One region of the Pseudomonas sp. GD03842 genome, then DNA from elsewhere that is predicted to be linked to it. Evidence: predicted binding sites of a transcription regulator. Region 1 holds the regulator's gene; the other holds the start of a gene.
The links. The regulator FliA, encoded in region 1, starts transcription of late flagellar genes. The targets are predictions, from matches to a motif close to CTAAAGTTTNNNNNNNNNNNGCCGNTAA.
Positions count from the first base shown of each region.

Region 2: the regulator FliA is predicted to act here: its motif matches at 3,647-3,674, upstream of N5D61_RS23525 (methyl-accepting chemotaxis protein).

Region 1 covers NZ_JAOCEA010000019.1:69,118-76,435, forward strand. The annotation lists gene flhA (flagellar biosynthesis protein FlhA) at 1-1,882, shown strand, start outside; gene flhF (flagellar biosynthesis protein FlhF) at 1,894-3,252, shown strand; gene fleN (flagellar synthesis regulator FleN) at 3,373-4,206, shown strand; gene fliA (RNA polymerase sigma factor FliA) at 4,203-4,943, shown strand; gene N5D61_RS22970 (chemotaxis response regulator CheY) at 5,208-5,582, shown strand; gene N5D61_RS22975 (protein phosphatase CheZ) at 5,602-6,390, shown strand; gene N5D61_RS22980 (chemotaxis protein CheA) at 6,524-7,318, shown strand, end outside.
Region 2 covers NZ_JAOCEA010000020.1:90,442-97,759, reverse strand. The annotation lists gene N5D61_RS23540 (FadR/GntR family transcriptional regulator) at 1-544, shown strand, start outside; gene N5D61_RS23535 (HAMP domain-containing sensor histidine kinase) at 987-1,679, opposite strand; gene N5D61_RS23530 (tetratricopeptide repeat-containing response regulator) at 1,676-3,280, opposite strand; gene N5D61_RS23525 (methyl-accepting chemotaxis protein) at 3,726-5,366, shown strand; gene mqo (malate dehydrogenase (quinone)) at 5,792-7,318, shown strand, end outside.

The DNA.
Region 1 (7,318 bases):
GCTGCGTCTGGCATTGAACGTCGCGTCCACGCGGGTGGTCATGCTGCACGGCCAGGATGGCCACGCCGCTGCGGGTAAAGTGATCCAGGCGTTCGGTGAAGTGGTGATCGGCGGTAACTATGTGGTCGGTATCGTGGTGTTCGCGATCCTGATGATCATCAACTTCGTGGTGGTGACCAAAGGTGCCGGCCGTATTTCCGAGGTGAGCGCGCGTTTCACCCTCGATGCGATGCCCGGCAAGCAGATGGCGATCGACGCGGACCTCAACGCGGGCCTGATCGACCAGCCCGAAGCCAAGCGCCGTCGTCTGGAAGTGGCGCAGGAAGCTGAGTTCTACGGTTCCATGGACGGTGCCAGCAAGTTCGTACGCGGTGACGCCATCGCTGGCCTCCTGATCCTGTTCATCAACCTCATCGGCGGCATGCTGGTGGGGATCCTGCAACACAACATGACCTTTGCCGACGCCGGCAAGGTCTACGCCCTGCTGACCATCGGTGACGGTTTGGTGGCGCAGTTGCCTTCGCTGTTGCTCTCCACCGCGGCAGCCATCATGGTCACTCGGGCATCCGGCTCCGAGGAGATGGGCAAGCTGGTCAGTCGCCAGATGTTCACCTCGCACAAAGCGCTGGCGGTGTCGGCGGCCATCATGGTGATCATGGGCCTGGTGCCGGGCATGCCGCACTTCTCTTTCATCAGCCTCGGTCTGTTGGCAGCTGGCGGCGCCTATCTGCTGTGGAAGAAACAGAACCAGACGAAGCTGGCAGCGATTCAAGAGCTCAAGCGTCAACAGGACTTGCTCCCATCGCCGACCCGCGCGCAGGAATCCAAGGAACTGGGCTGGGACGACGTCACCCCGATCGACATGATCGGTCTGGAAGTGGGCTACCGACTGATTCCATTGGTGGATCGCAACCAGGGTGGTCAACTGCTGGCGCGGATCAAAGGCGTGCGCAAGAAGCTCTCGCAGGAATTGGGCTTCCTCATGCCCACCGTGCACATCCGCGACAACCTGGACCTGGCGCCCAGCGCCTACCGTTTGACGTTGATGGGCGTGACCCTCGCCGAAGCCGAGATCTACCCCGACCGTGAACTGGCGATCAACCCCGGCCAAGTCTTTGGCAGCCTCAACGGCATCACTGCCAAAGACCCGGCGTTCGGTCTGGAAGCGGTCTGGATCGAAATCAGCCAACGTGCCCAGGCTCAATCGCTCGGGTACACCGTGGTCGATGCCAGTACCGTAGTGGCAACGCACTTGAACCAGATTCTCTACAAACACTCTCATGAGCTGATCGGCCATGAGGAAGTCCAGCAACTGATGACGTTGCTGGCCAAGAGTTCGCCCAAACTGGCTGAAGAGCTGGTGCCAGGCGTGCTGTCATTGTCGGCCCTGCTCAAGGTGTTGCAAGCGCTGTTGGCCGAACAGGTGCCGGTACGCGACATTCGCAGTATCGCCGAGGCCATCGCCAACAATGCGGCCCGGAGTCAAGATACCGCCGCATTGGTGGCCGCTGTACGGGTCGGATTGTCCCGCGCCATCGTCCAAAGCATTGTCGGCATTGAGCCGGAGCTGCCTGTTATCACGCTTGAGCCAAGGTTGGAACAGATATTGCTCAATAGTCTGCAGAAGGCTGGACAGGGTCAGGAAGAAGGCGTTCTGCTCGAACCGAGCATGGCTGAGAAGCTTCAGCGCTCGTTGATCGAAGCAGCGCAGCGTCAGGAGATGCAGGGTCAGCCGGTTATTTTGTTGGTCGCAGGTCCGGTTCGCGCCATGTTGTCCCGCTTTGGACGCCTGGCCGTACCGAACATGCATGTGTTGGCTTATCAGGAAATTCCTGACAACAAGCAAGTTACCATCGTAGCGACTGTCGGGCCTAACGGCTGAGGTAGTGAGTCATGCAAGTTAAGCGTTTTTTCGCCGCCGATATGCGACAAGCCATGAAACTGGTTCGCGATGAGCTGGGCGCTGAAGCCGCCATCATCGGCAACCGGCGGATCGCCGGCGGTGTGGAACTGACAGCCGCGCTGGACTACAAACTGTCGGCGCTGGCGCCGCGCGTGCCCAACGTCGAGCTCGAGGACGAACTGCGCAAGACTCAGTCGCGCATCGTCACCGCCCAGGCCGAATTGACCAGCCGCAGCGACCTGGACGCCGTGGCCAACCGGCAGTTGTTCACCGGGCTTGCCATGGACGACAGCAAACAGATCGAACCGACCCTGGACGAACCGTTCCGCCCCTCCATCCACGCCGCCATCGCGGCGGATCGAGCCGAGCGCACCGAGCGTCAGTCCGCCGCCGAGCCAGGCATCAGCCAGCGGGCCTACGAGTCGATGCGTTCCGAATTGAACGGGCTGCGCGAGTTGCTGGAAGTGCAGCTTGGCTCGCTGGCCTGGAACCAGTTGCAGGGCAGCCGTCCGCAGCAGGCCAATCTGTGGCGCCGTCTGCAACGGGTAGGGCTGTCCGGTCCGCTGTCCCGGGACCTGCTGAACATGGTGCCGGACCTCGACGATCAACCCCACGCCTGGCGCATGCTGTTGGCGCACCTGGCGCGGATGATCGTCACGCCGGATGTCGAGCCGCTGGAAGAGGGTGGGGTGATTGCCATGGTCGGTCCGGCCGGAATGGGCAAGACCACCACTTTAGCCAAACTCGCCGCCCGTTATGTGTTGAAATACGGCGCGCAAAATATCGCGCTGGTGAGCATGGACAGCTTCCGCATCGGGGCTCAGGAACAGCTCAAGACGCTGGGCCGCATCCTCAATGTGCCGGTGACCCACGTCGACCCGGGGCAATCGCTGGCTCAGGCACTGGAACCGCTGCTGCGCAAGCGCGTGGTGCTGATTGACACCGCCGGCCTGCAAGCCAGCGACCCGGCACTGCGCCTGCAATTGGAGAGCCTGGCCGGGCGTGGCATCAGGGCACGCAATTACCTGGTGCTGGCGACGACCAGCCAGAAGCAAGTGCTGACGGCGGCCTATCACAGTTACAAGCGTTGCGGCCTGGCCGGGTGCATCCTGACCAAGCTGGACGAGAGCGCCAGCCTGGGCGAAGTGCTGAGCCTGGCGGTGACACACGAATTGCCCGTGGCCTATCTGACCGATGGCCCACGGATCCCCGATGATCTGCATTTGCCGCGTCGACACCAGTTGGTAAGCCGTGCCGTCAGCGTGCAGATGCAGGAGGAGCCTAGCGAGGAAGCGATGGCGGATATGTTTGCGGATCTTTATCACAGCACCGGCAAGCGCGCGGGCTAGGTTAAGGAAAATGACATTGGAAAATACCTGCATCGATGGTCTGCCAGGCATTGTTCACTCAGTGGACGTGCAGCCCGAAATGTGGCTTGGGTCTAAGCAAGACAAGGTAAAGAATTAACTATGGGCAGCATGCATCCCGTTCAGGTTATCGCGGTGACCGGTGGCAAAGGTGGCGTAGGCAAGACCAATGTGTCAGTGAACCTCTCGCTGGCCCTGGCCGAGCTGGGACGTCGCGTCATGTTGCTGGACGCCGATCTGGGTCTGGCCAATGTCGACGTCTTGCTGGGTCTGACCCCCAAACGTACCCTGGCCGACGTCATCGAAGGGCGCTGCGAACTGCGCGATGTCCTGCTGCAGGGGCCGGGGGGCGTGCGCATCGTGCCCGCAGCCTCCGGCACTCAGACGATGGTGCAGTTGAGCCCGGCGCAGCATGCCGGCCTGATCCAGGCCTTCAGCGAAATCGGTGACAACCTGGACGTGCTGGTGATCGACACCGCCGCCGGGATCGGCGAGTCGGTGGTGAGTTTCGTACGCGCGGCACAGGAAGTGCTGCTGGTGGTGTGCGACGAACCGACCTCGATCACCGACGCCTACGCGCTGATCAAATTGCTTAACCGTGACTACGGCATGAACCGCTTCCGTGTCCTGGCCAACATGGCACAGAGCCCGCAGGAAGGGCGCAACCTGTTCGCCAAGTTGACCAAGGTCACCGATCGCTTCCTGGACGTCGCCCTGCAATACGTGGGTGCGGTGCCGTACGACGAGTGCGTGCGCAAGGCGGTGCAGAAGCAGCGCGCGGTGTACGAAGCCTTCCCGCGTTCCAAATGTGCGCTGGCGTTCAAGGCCATCGCGCAGAAGGTCGATACCTGGCCGCTGCCGGCGAACCCGCGGGGTCACCTTGAATTTTTCGTTGAGCGCCTGGTTCATCAGACCAGTGCAGGGCCTGTGTCATGACCGCAAGTGGCTATCGCATGTACAGCAAATCATCCAAGGACTCCCAATACGAGCTGATCGAGCGCTATGCCCCTCTGGTCAAGCGCATCGCCTACCACCTGCTGGCGCGGTTGCCAGCGAGCGTCCAGGTCGAGGACCTGATTCAGGCGGGCATGATCGGGTTGCTCGAAGTCTCGACCAAATACGACTCCTCGAAAGGGGCCAGCTTCGAGACCTACGCGGGTATTCGTATCCGCGGGGCCATGCTGGACGAAGTCCGCAAAGGGGACTGGGCGCCGCGTTCGGTTCACCGCAACACGCGCATGGTCAGTGATGCGATCCGCGCGATTGAAGCGAAAACCGGCCGCGACGCTAAAGATCATGAGGTTGCTGCCGAACTTCAATTGAGTCTCGATGATTATTACGGGATTTTGAACGATACCTTGGGCAGTCGCCTGTTCAGCTTTGACGATCTGTTGCAGGACGGCGAACATGAGGGGCTGCATGAGGATGGCGCGAGCCAGTCGCTGGAGCCCTCGCGGGATCTGGAAGACGAGCGTTTCCAGAGCGCGCTGGCCGATGCCATTGCCAACCTGCCCGAGCGTGAACGGCTGGTGCTGGCGCTGTATTACGATGAAGAGCTGAACCTCAAGGAAATCGGTGAGGTCCTGGGGGTCAGCGAATCCCGTGTCAGCCAGTTGCACAGCCAGTGCGCCGCGCGTCTGCGCGGGCGGCTGGGTGAATGGCGGGCACGCTGATGGATTGACGCAACGCCTGTTCGAGGGCGTTGTGTGTTGCTTGTAAGACCGGCTGTGCAAGATGTGATGTGGGAAGCAAAAGAGACAAGGCAGGAGCCGGTCGGATCAGGTCTTCGGGACTCTTATCCGCTGCGCTCGTACCTTTCGATTCCAAAGCCCTCTCGTTGTCGTGTCGCCGGTGGTTTGTCGTACCGGTATTGATTGAACGCGCACCCGGGAGCTGGGTGCGTTAAAGACTGCTTGGAGGTCGAATTGGACAAGAACATGAAAATCCTCATCGTTGATGACTTCTCAACGATGCGGCGGATCATAAAAAACCTGTTGCGTGACCTTGGGTTCACCAACACGGCCGAAGCAGATGACGGTACCACCGCATTGCCCATGCTGCAGAGCGGGGCTTTCGATTTTCTGGTGACGGACTGGAACATGCCGGGCATGACCGGTATCGAGCTGCTGCGTCAGGTGCGTGCCGACGAGCGTCTGCGTCACCTGCCTGTGCTGATGGTGACCGCCGAAGCCAAGCGCGAACAGATCATCGAGGCCGCGCAGGCCGGCGTGAACGGCTATGTCGTCAAGCCGTTCACGGCCCAGGTGCTCAAAGAAAAAATCGACAAGATATTCGAGCGCGTCAATAGCTGATGTTCGCTGCGAGGGCGCTATGGATCCTAAAGATTCATCAATGGGTGACTTCGAGTCGACCCTGAAGAAACATGCACAAGAGCTGGTGACCAGCCTTGAAAAAGGCCAGTTCGGCGAAGCCGTGCAACTTATCCATGAGCTTAACCAGACCCGTGATCGGGGCCTGTATCAGGAAGTGGGCAAGCTGACCCGTGAGCTGCACAGTGCGATCGTCAATTTCCAGATTGACCCGCACATGCCGCAAGCCGAAGAGGTGTCCCAGATCACGGACGCCACCGAACGCCTGTCGTACGTTGTCAGGCTGACGGAGAACGCGGCCAATAAAACCATGGATCTGGTGGAGCAGAGCACGCCCCTGATGAATGGCCTGAGCGCCGATGCCAAAACGCTGAGCGAGGATTGGGGACGCTTCATGCGTCGTGAGATCGGCGCCGAGGAGTTCAGGGATCTGGCCCGCCGCGTCGAAGGTTTCCTGGTGCGCAGCGAGAAGGAAACCCATGACGTCGCAACGCATCTGAACGACATTTTGTTGGCGCAGGATTTCCAGGACCTGACCGGTCAGGTCATCAAACGCGTGACCAAGTTGGTCACCGAAGTGGAGAGCAACTTGCTCAAGCTGGTGCTCATGGCCAGCCAGGTCGATCGCTTCGCTGGCATCCAGCACGACCAGGAAGCGTTCCGCCAGCAAAAAGAACAGGAAAAACTTCATTCCAAGGGTGAAGGTCCGCAGATTCATGCCGATAAACGTGAAGACGTCGTATCCGGCCAGGATGATGTAGACGATCTGCTATCCAGCCTCGGGTTCTGATGTTCGAGCACTCAGGTTCTATGTGAAAGTGGTTGTGGGTGTGGCGCGCGAAGGTTTCGACGAAAGCCACGCGCGTTGACCGACGATGAAGCCTCTGGATCGGTTTGACGGTTAATTTTAGGAGCACCCACCAATGAGCTTCGGCGCCGATGAAGAAATCCTTCAGGATTTTCTGGTAGAGGCCGGCGAGATTCTGGAGCAGTTGTCCGAACAACTGGTCGAGCTGGAAAGCCGACCCGACGATGCGGACCTGCTCAATGCAATTTTTCGCGGTTTTCACACTGTAAAAGGGGGCGCCGGCTTCCTCCAGCTCAACGAGCTGGTTGAATGCTGTCACATCGCCGAGAACGTGTTCGACATCCTGCGCAAAGGTGAGCGTCGGGTCGATTCGGAACTCATGGATGTCGTGCTCGAAGCCCTGGACACCGTCAACAGTATGTTCGGCCAAGTGCGCGAGCGTTCCGACATCACCCCGGCCACCCCTGAACTGCTTGCCGCGCTTTCCCGCCTGGCGGAGCCTGCCTCGGCTGACGAGGTCGCCGCAGCGCCTGAGCCGGAGCCCGAGCCGGTCGTGGAAGAAGAGGCCCCAGCCGCCTCGGACGACATCACCGATCAAGAGTTCGAGCAGTTGCTGGACTCGCTGAATGCCGTCAAAGCCGAAGCCGCTGGCGTTCAGGCGCCCGCACCGGCGGCGGCCTCCGCGCCGAGCGACGCAGCGGCCAGTGATGAAATCACCGACGCCGAATTCGAATCGTTGCTCGACCAGTTGCACGGCAAGGGTCAGTTCGCGGTCGATGCTGTCGTTCCCCCCGCGGCATCCGCGGTCGCGAGCGAACCCGCCAGCGACGAAATCACCGACGACGAATTCGAAGCCCTGCTGGACCAGTTGCATGGCAAGGGTGCGTTCTCGCCGGATGCTGCGGGAGCT
Region 2 (7,318 bases), on a different contig from region 1:
GTTGGTGGCCAAAGGGCTGGTGTACTCGCGCCCGCGCGTCGGCACGGTGGTCAAGCCCCGACGTGAATGGCACATTCTGGATCCTGACGTTCTGCACTGGCTGATGCAATGTTCCCCTCAGAACGAATTCTTTGCACTGCTGACCAGCGTGCGCAGCATCATCGAACCGGCTGCCGCCGCCCTCGCCGCCCAGCACGCTACGCCTGAGGAAGTCGCCGCCATCGGCGAAGCCTACGAGCGCATGGCCCTCGCCCCGACCGTCGAAGACGTGCTGCAACCGGACCTGGATTTCCACAGCCGCATCGCCGACGCCACCCACAACGACCTGCTGGCGCACCTGTGCAACATGCTGTCGCTCGCGCTACGCGAAGCCTTGAAGCACTCCAATCAGCGGCCAAATCTGCACGAATTGGCGCTGCCGCGTCACAAGGCCATCCTCACCGCCATCGAAAACCGCGATGCGCTGGGCGCGCATCACGCCACGCTGGTGCAACTGGACGATGCGCGCAATGCGCTCAACGTCGTGCTGGGTAAAGGGTTGTAAACCCTTGGACGCTCTGAGCGTAGCGCTGACTGCCCGGCGGTCATCGCGCGTCACTGCGGCTTATATTTTCTGCTAAAAGATCGCGCGATGGCGACTAAGACGCTTGAAACAGGGATCCATTCAAGACGGGACGTCGCCCAGTTTCCTCAGTCCTGCGCCTCGCCCACAACAACAACAACAACAACAACAACAACAACAACAACAACAACAACGTCAATCGTCGCCCCTTGCCGGGCGCAGCTTTCGTATGCTCTGTTCAGCTGTCATCCTACTGACGCATTCACCGCGCCTGCGCGATCTGCTGGCTGGACACCACCGAAGATGAATGTGGCGAATGCGCAGTAAGCGCTCGGTCCGATATACCGCTCACTCCGAAAGCCCGTGAGCGCAGGTTTGAGCTTGGCAGGCACTCCTATGCTCAGACGGGTACCAGGTCGTTCGGTCAGGGCAGGTAAATCCTGAACACCCCGCCACCCAACTCGCCGCCGTTGGCGATTTCGATGCGTCCGCGCACACCCTGCCGCTGATGCTGGCGAGCGATATTGGCAGCGAAGTACAGACCCAGCCCGGTGCTGCCGCTGCGTTGGTTGATGCCCAGCACATAATCGGCCTGATGCGCGATCATCGGTTCAGGAAAGCCAGGCCCGTCATCGTTGACGCTGATGACCAATTGTTGGTCTATCTGCCTGGCCGAAATCAACACCTCCTTGCGCGCAAAGCGAATGGCATTGATCACCACGTTCGAGACCACCGAGCCGATCAGCTCGCGGTCGAAGAAACCCGGCAGACCGAAGTCTTCAACCTCATACCGGGCCGCGATGCCGCGGCTGGCGAGAACTTCCTGGTGAAAGGCCAACTGGGCTTCGATGAAGTCATCCAGCTCGTGATAATCCGGGCGCAACGGCAGTTGGTTCACGCCCAGTTTGTATAAGCCCAACAACTGCACCAGCATGCCGTTGAGGTGTGCGAATTCGTAATCGATCACCCCCTGTTCCGCGGTGCCGCGCTGCGCCTCGGGCAATTGCCGGACCCACTGACCATGGGCTTGGATCAGCGACGCCAGCGAGTTCTTCATGTCATGGACGGTGGAGGCGATCACCATCGAAAAATCCAGCCCCAGTTCCTGATCCGTCATTCGCCGAATGCCTTGAGCCGCAGTTTCTGGTAGCGCTCGTAGCGCGGGTCCGTCTCGGGCATCATGCCCACCATTTTCAGGCTGTTGCGACACTCCTGCAGGCTGGCCGCGTCAAGGTTCTGCACCCCCATGTGCAGTAGCGACTGGGCCATATTCAACGCGATACTGATGTTCTTTGGTTGCAGTGCCAGGCCTTTACGGAACAGGTCCTGTGCTTCACCCAGCTTGCCGGCGCGGTAACTGCGGATGCCTTGCAGGTTGAAATCGATCGCCGCCTTACCGGCGCTGAGGATGTCCGGATCGTCGGTCTGTTTGGCGATGTTCTGCATGACCTGCGGATCGTCGCCGTAGATTTCCGCACAGCTTTTGAGAATGTTCGCGCCGGCCGATTCCTGGCCCAACTGCTTGAGCTGCGCGGCCACGGCGAGCGCAGCGTCGGCGCTGAGAAATTGCTCCATGCCTTCCAGACGGGTCATGGCCTGCTCAGTCAGTTTCGCCGCCATTTCCGGGTCGGAGGTCGCGACGCTGGTCGCCTTCATCAAACGGGCGCGCACCTGCAGACCGGCATCGTGGGTGTGCTCCTTGGCCACTTCACCGAGGGTCTGGTTGATTTCGACCCGGGTACGGGCGTCGAGCCCCCGTTCGCCACCTTTGCTGATCAGCGCCTGCGCCAGCCCCAGATTGGTTTCGGGGTCTTTGAAGCGTGAAAACTGCCCTTGGGAAACGGCTTGGCGATAAGCCTTGGAGGCGCTGTCGAAGTCCTGATTTTCCAACGCCAGCTTACCCAACAGCCGTTGGCGTCGGACCGCATACGGCGACAGGCGCACGGCTTCTTCCAGCATTTTCTGCGCTCGGCGCCCGTCGCCGCTGGTGATCAGCACGTCGGCCAAACCGTCGAACAGCACCGGCATGCTGTTGAAGGCGCGAATGGCTTCCTCATAAACGCCTTGTGCTTCGGCGTTGCGGCCTCGTTTATGAAGCAGCTTGCCCAGTGCCGAATAGGCCCATGGCTGGGGACGGTCGGCGAGTATCGACTTGAGGAAGGCTTCCAGCGGTTCGAACTGATTCAGATCACGCAAGGCGTCGGCCTTGTAACGCATGCACAACGGCGCAAAGCGCGGATCCTGTTTGGTCAGGTTGACGCAAGCGGCCAGCACTTCGGCCGGCTTGCCACGGTCCAGGGCCTGGAGAATCGGTTTGAGCACGGTCTTGCGCTGGACGATTTTTTCCAGTCGCTGGGCAAGGCTGGCGCGGTTGAACGGCTTGGTCAGGTAAGCGTCAGGCTCCCATTCCAGCGCACTCATCACCATTGCCTGGCTGTTTTCGGCCGTGACCATGACAAACACGCTTTCATGGCTGATCAGGCGATCAGTCATCAGGTCTTCGAGCACCTGCTGGCCATTTTTCTTGCCATCGCCCAGGTTGAAATCGTGAAGGATGAAGTCATAGCGCTTTTGCGAACAGGCTTTGATGGCCTGTTCACCGTTGTCTGCAGTGTCCACTTCCTTGACGCCCAATTCGCGCAGCATCGACCTGACCGAACTGCGGAAATCGGAGAAATCATCGACGATCAGAAAGGTTTTTTGGTTCCACGCCAGCATCGAGATTCCTGTCACGGGAGAAAAAATCGGCCCAAGGGCAATTACACAATACGTCGACGGCATCGCCCCCGTGCTGCGGGTGACGATGATAGCCAACATCAATTTGCCATCAAGCTAATTCATACCAGCTCGGGCGAGTTGCGGTGCGGTGAATTGCCGCTTGTCCGGGTTATCGGCGGCGCAGGGGTAAAGCTTAGGTGATGGGCGCGGGAAAAAGCGACCGTGATCGCAGATTGCACGTTTTGAACCGTCCGCACGGCGCCCCTCCATTGTCAGACCAACACCTCTCATTGCGCTGGAATGTCCACTCGCTAATGGGTGCAGGATCGTCGAGATGAGGGCGTTCATCTGCTTGTTTCGAAACCGGTAAAGTCCGGGATTTCTCCGCCGATACGCAGGGAAAGCGCCTGTGTGCCGCCCCCTCCTCCCTGCCCGAGTACTCTCCATGTCCTGGCTCTCGAATCTGAAACTCAAGACCAAATTGCTGTCTGCGTTTTGCCTGTGCGCACTCATCACGGTTGTGATCGGTGTGCTGGGACAGACCGGTATTTCCCGCCTGTACGATCTGTTTCAGAACACTGTCGAGGACAACCTGGTCTCGATCGCCAAAGTGGACTCGGTCAAGGCCAACGTCATCGCCACCAACCGCGACTTCTACAAGGCACTTGCCCTGAGCGCCACCAAAGCGAGCCCGGACGAAATCAACGCCGCGATTCAATCGCTGAAAGAAAACCAGGCCCAGGCGGAAAGCGAGTTCAAGGTTTATCGCGGGACACCGCTCGAGGCAGATGAGAAAGCCGCTGGCGATGACTTCGAACGGGATTGGGCCGCCTACTCGTCCGCCATGCAAAGCACCCTCACGATGATGCAAAGTGGCGACATTGACCAGGCCAGCAAGCAGGCGGCGAGCAGCGTCACACCCAGCTATCGCAAAACCATGACCGAGCTGAAGATCATGATCGAATCCAACGCCCGCCAGGCCCGCGAATCGGCACAGGCCGGTGTCGAGACCGACCGTCAAGTCAGTTGGATGCTGGGCATCGGTGCGCTGCTCGCGGTGCTATGCGCCATTGCCTTGGGGTTGATCGTCACCCGCATGATTACTCGTCCGATTTTTCTCTCGGTCGACAGCGCCGCGCGCGTCGCCAGTGGCGACCTGACCCAAACCATCGCCAGTGGTGGCGAAGACGAAACCGGCCAGTTGCTCAAGGCCTTGTCGAATATGCAGGGCAACCTGAAGAACACCGTGCAGCAGATCGCCAACGCCTCGGACCAATTGGCCTCGGCTGCCGAGGAACTGACCGCTGTAACCGACGACAGCAGCCGTGGGCTGCAGCGCCAGAACGACGAAATCCAGCAGGCCGCAACAGCAGTCAACGAAATGACAGCGGCGGTCGAGGAAGTCGCCCGCAACGCCGCCAGCGCATCGCAAGTCTCGACCCGCACCGCTGAGGAGGCGGCCAAAGGGCAACATCAGGTGCAACAAGCCGTCGCGGCGATGAACACCATGACCGTCGAAATCAATGATTCGACCCAGCGCGTCGAGGCGCTGGCCGGCCAGATTCGCGACATCACCAAGGTGCTGGACGTGATCCGCGGCATTGCCGAACAGACCAACCTGCTGGCACTCAACGCTGCGATCGAAGCCGCACGCGCCGGTGAGCAGGGCCGCGGATTTGCCGTGGTGGCCGACGAGGTCCGCGCACTCGCTGCCCGGACTCAAGCCTCCACTGGCGAAATCGAATCGATGATTTCTCAGGTTCGCAACGGCGCTGACGAGGCGGTGCATGCCATGGGCAAAAGTCAGGCGCTGGCAGTCAATACCCAAGGCCTGGCGACCGAGGCAGGGCAGGCACTGGAGCGCATCAGTGAAGGCGTCAGTCAAATCAACGAACGCAACCTGGTCATCGCCAGCGCCGCAGAAGAACAGGCGCAAGTGGCTCGTGAGGTCGATCGCAATCTGGTGAACATCCAGGACCTTTCGGCACAGACGGCTGCGGGCGCCAACCAGACCAACGCATCGAGCCAAGAACTCTCGCGGCTGGCCATCTCCTTCAACAGCATGGTGGGCAAATTCACGCTTTAACCCTTGCCGCCAGTGTCGTAGCGCGCCCTGTCGGCGGAAGATCGGCCTTTGCCGCCGTCGACAAAACGCGCCGTCATAGGCCATGGAGCTGTCTTTCGGCCACCTGTGACACATTGGCGTATTGACTAAATAGTCATCTGTTTTGTCGCAAATCACATTTCGGGTACAATCGCCGCCTTTCGCGGACCTGGACCTGATGAGCGGGTTTGCGAACTGTTTGTTGTTTACTCAAGCTGCTGAATCCAACGATTTAACAAAAAGCCAGCGCGGAGGGACACACAACTCGAGGTCTGCATCATCGGCCTTGACCCCACCCTCGCCCGCCGGGCGCGAAACCGAAACCGTCACGTCGGACCCGACGCGGCCATTCGGTTTCGCCTCGACCAAGCGGCAGGCGGATAACGTTAAATCAAGTGGAAGGCACCATGATCAAAACGACGAGCAAGGCGCTGCTGGGCCTGGCGATTTCTTTGGGGATGCTTCAAGCCCATGCGGCCGAAAGCAAAAAAGTGGACGTGCTGCTGATCGGCGGCGGCATCATGAGCTCGACGCTGGGTGTCTGGCTCAATGAGCTGGAACCGGGCTGGTCGATGGAAATGATCGAGCGCCTTGATGGCGTAGCCGAAGAAAGCTCCAACGGCTGGAACAACGCCGGCACTGGCCACTCTGGCCTGGCGGAGTTGAACTACACGCCTGAAGACAAAGACGGCAAGGTCAACATCTCCAAAGCCATCGAGATCAACGAAGCCTTCCAGGTGACCCGTCAGTTCCTGGCCTGGCAAGTGCGCAGCGACGTGCTGAAAAACCCGCACTCGTTCATCAACTCCACACCGCACATGAGTTTCGTGTGGGGCGATGACAACATCAAATTCCTCAAAAAACGTTACGAGGCCCTGCAAGCCAGCCCGCTGTTCCGCCCAATGCAATTCTCCGAGGACCACGCGCAGATCGCCAAGTGGGTGCCTCTGATGATGGAAGGCCGCGACCCGAACCAGAAGCTGGCCACGACCTGGACGCCGATCGGCACCGACGTCAACTGGGGTGAAGTCACCCGCCAATACGTGAGCTCTCTGCAGACCCGCCCGAACTTCAACCTGAAGCTTTCCACCGAGGTCGAGGACATCAAGCGTAACGATGACGGCAGTTGGCACGTCTCGTACAAAAACTTGAAAGACGGCACCACTAGTGGCACCGACGCGAAATTCCTGTTCATCGGCGCAGGCGGCGGCGCGTTGAAGCTGTTGCAGAAATCCGGCATTCCTGAAGGCCGCGACTATGCAGGCTTCCCGGTCGGCGGTTCGTTCCTGGTGACCGAGAACCAGGACATTGCCATGCAGCACATGGCCAAGGCCTATGGCATCGCCTCTACCGGCGCGCCACCCATGTCGGTTCCGCACCTGGACACCCGCGTGCTGGACGGCAAGCGCGTGATCCTTTTTGGCCCGTTTGCCACCTTCTCGACCAAGTTTCTGAAGCAGGGTTCGTACCTGGACCTGTTCAGCAGCATGACCACCCACAACTTCTGGCCGATGACCAAAGTGGGCATCGAGCAGTACCCGCTGGTCGAGTACCTCGCCGGTCAGTTGATGCTGTCTGACGATGACCGCTTCAAGGCGCTGCAGGAGTATTTCCCGCATGCCAAGAAAGAAGACTGGCGTCTATGGCAAGCTGGCCAGCGTGTTCAGATCATCAAGCGTGATGCCGAAAAAGGCGGCGTGCTGAAGCTGGGTACCGAAGTCGTTTCCTCGCAGGATGGCAGCATTGCCGCACTGCTGGGCGCCTCGCCAGGTGCGTCGACCGCAGCGCCAATCATGCTGAACGTGCTGGAGAAGGTCTTCAAGGACAAAGTGGCAACGCCTGAGTGGCAAGCCAAGATCCATCAGATCATCCCAAGCTACGGCACCAAGCTGAACGACTCGCCGGCTGCAGTGCAGCAGGAATGGAACTACACC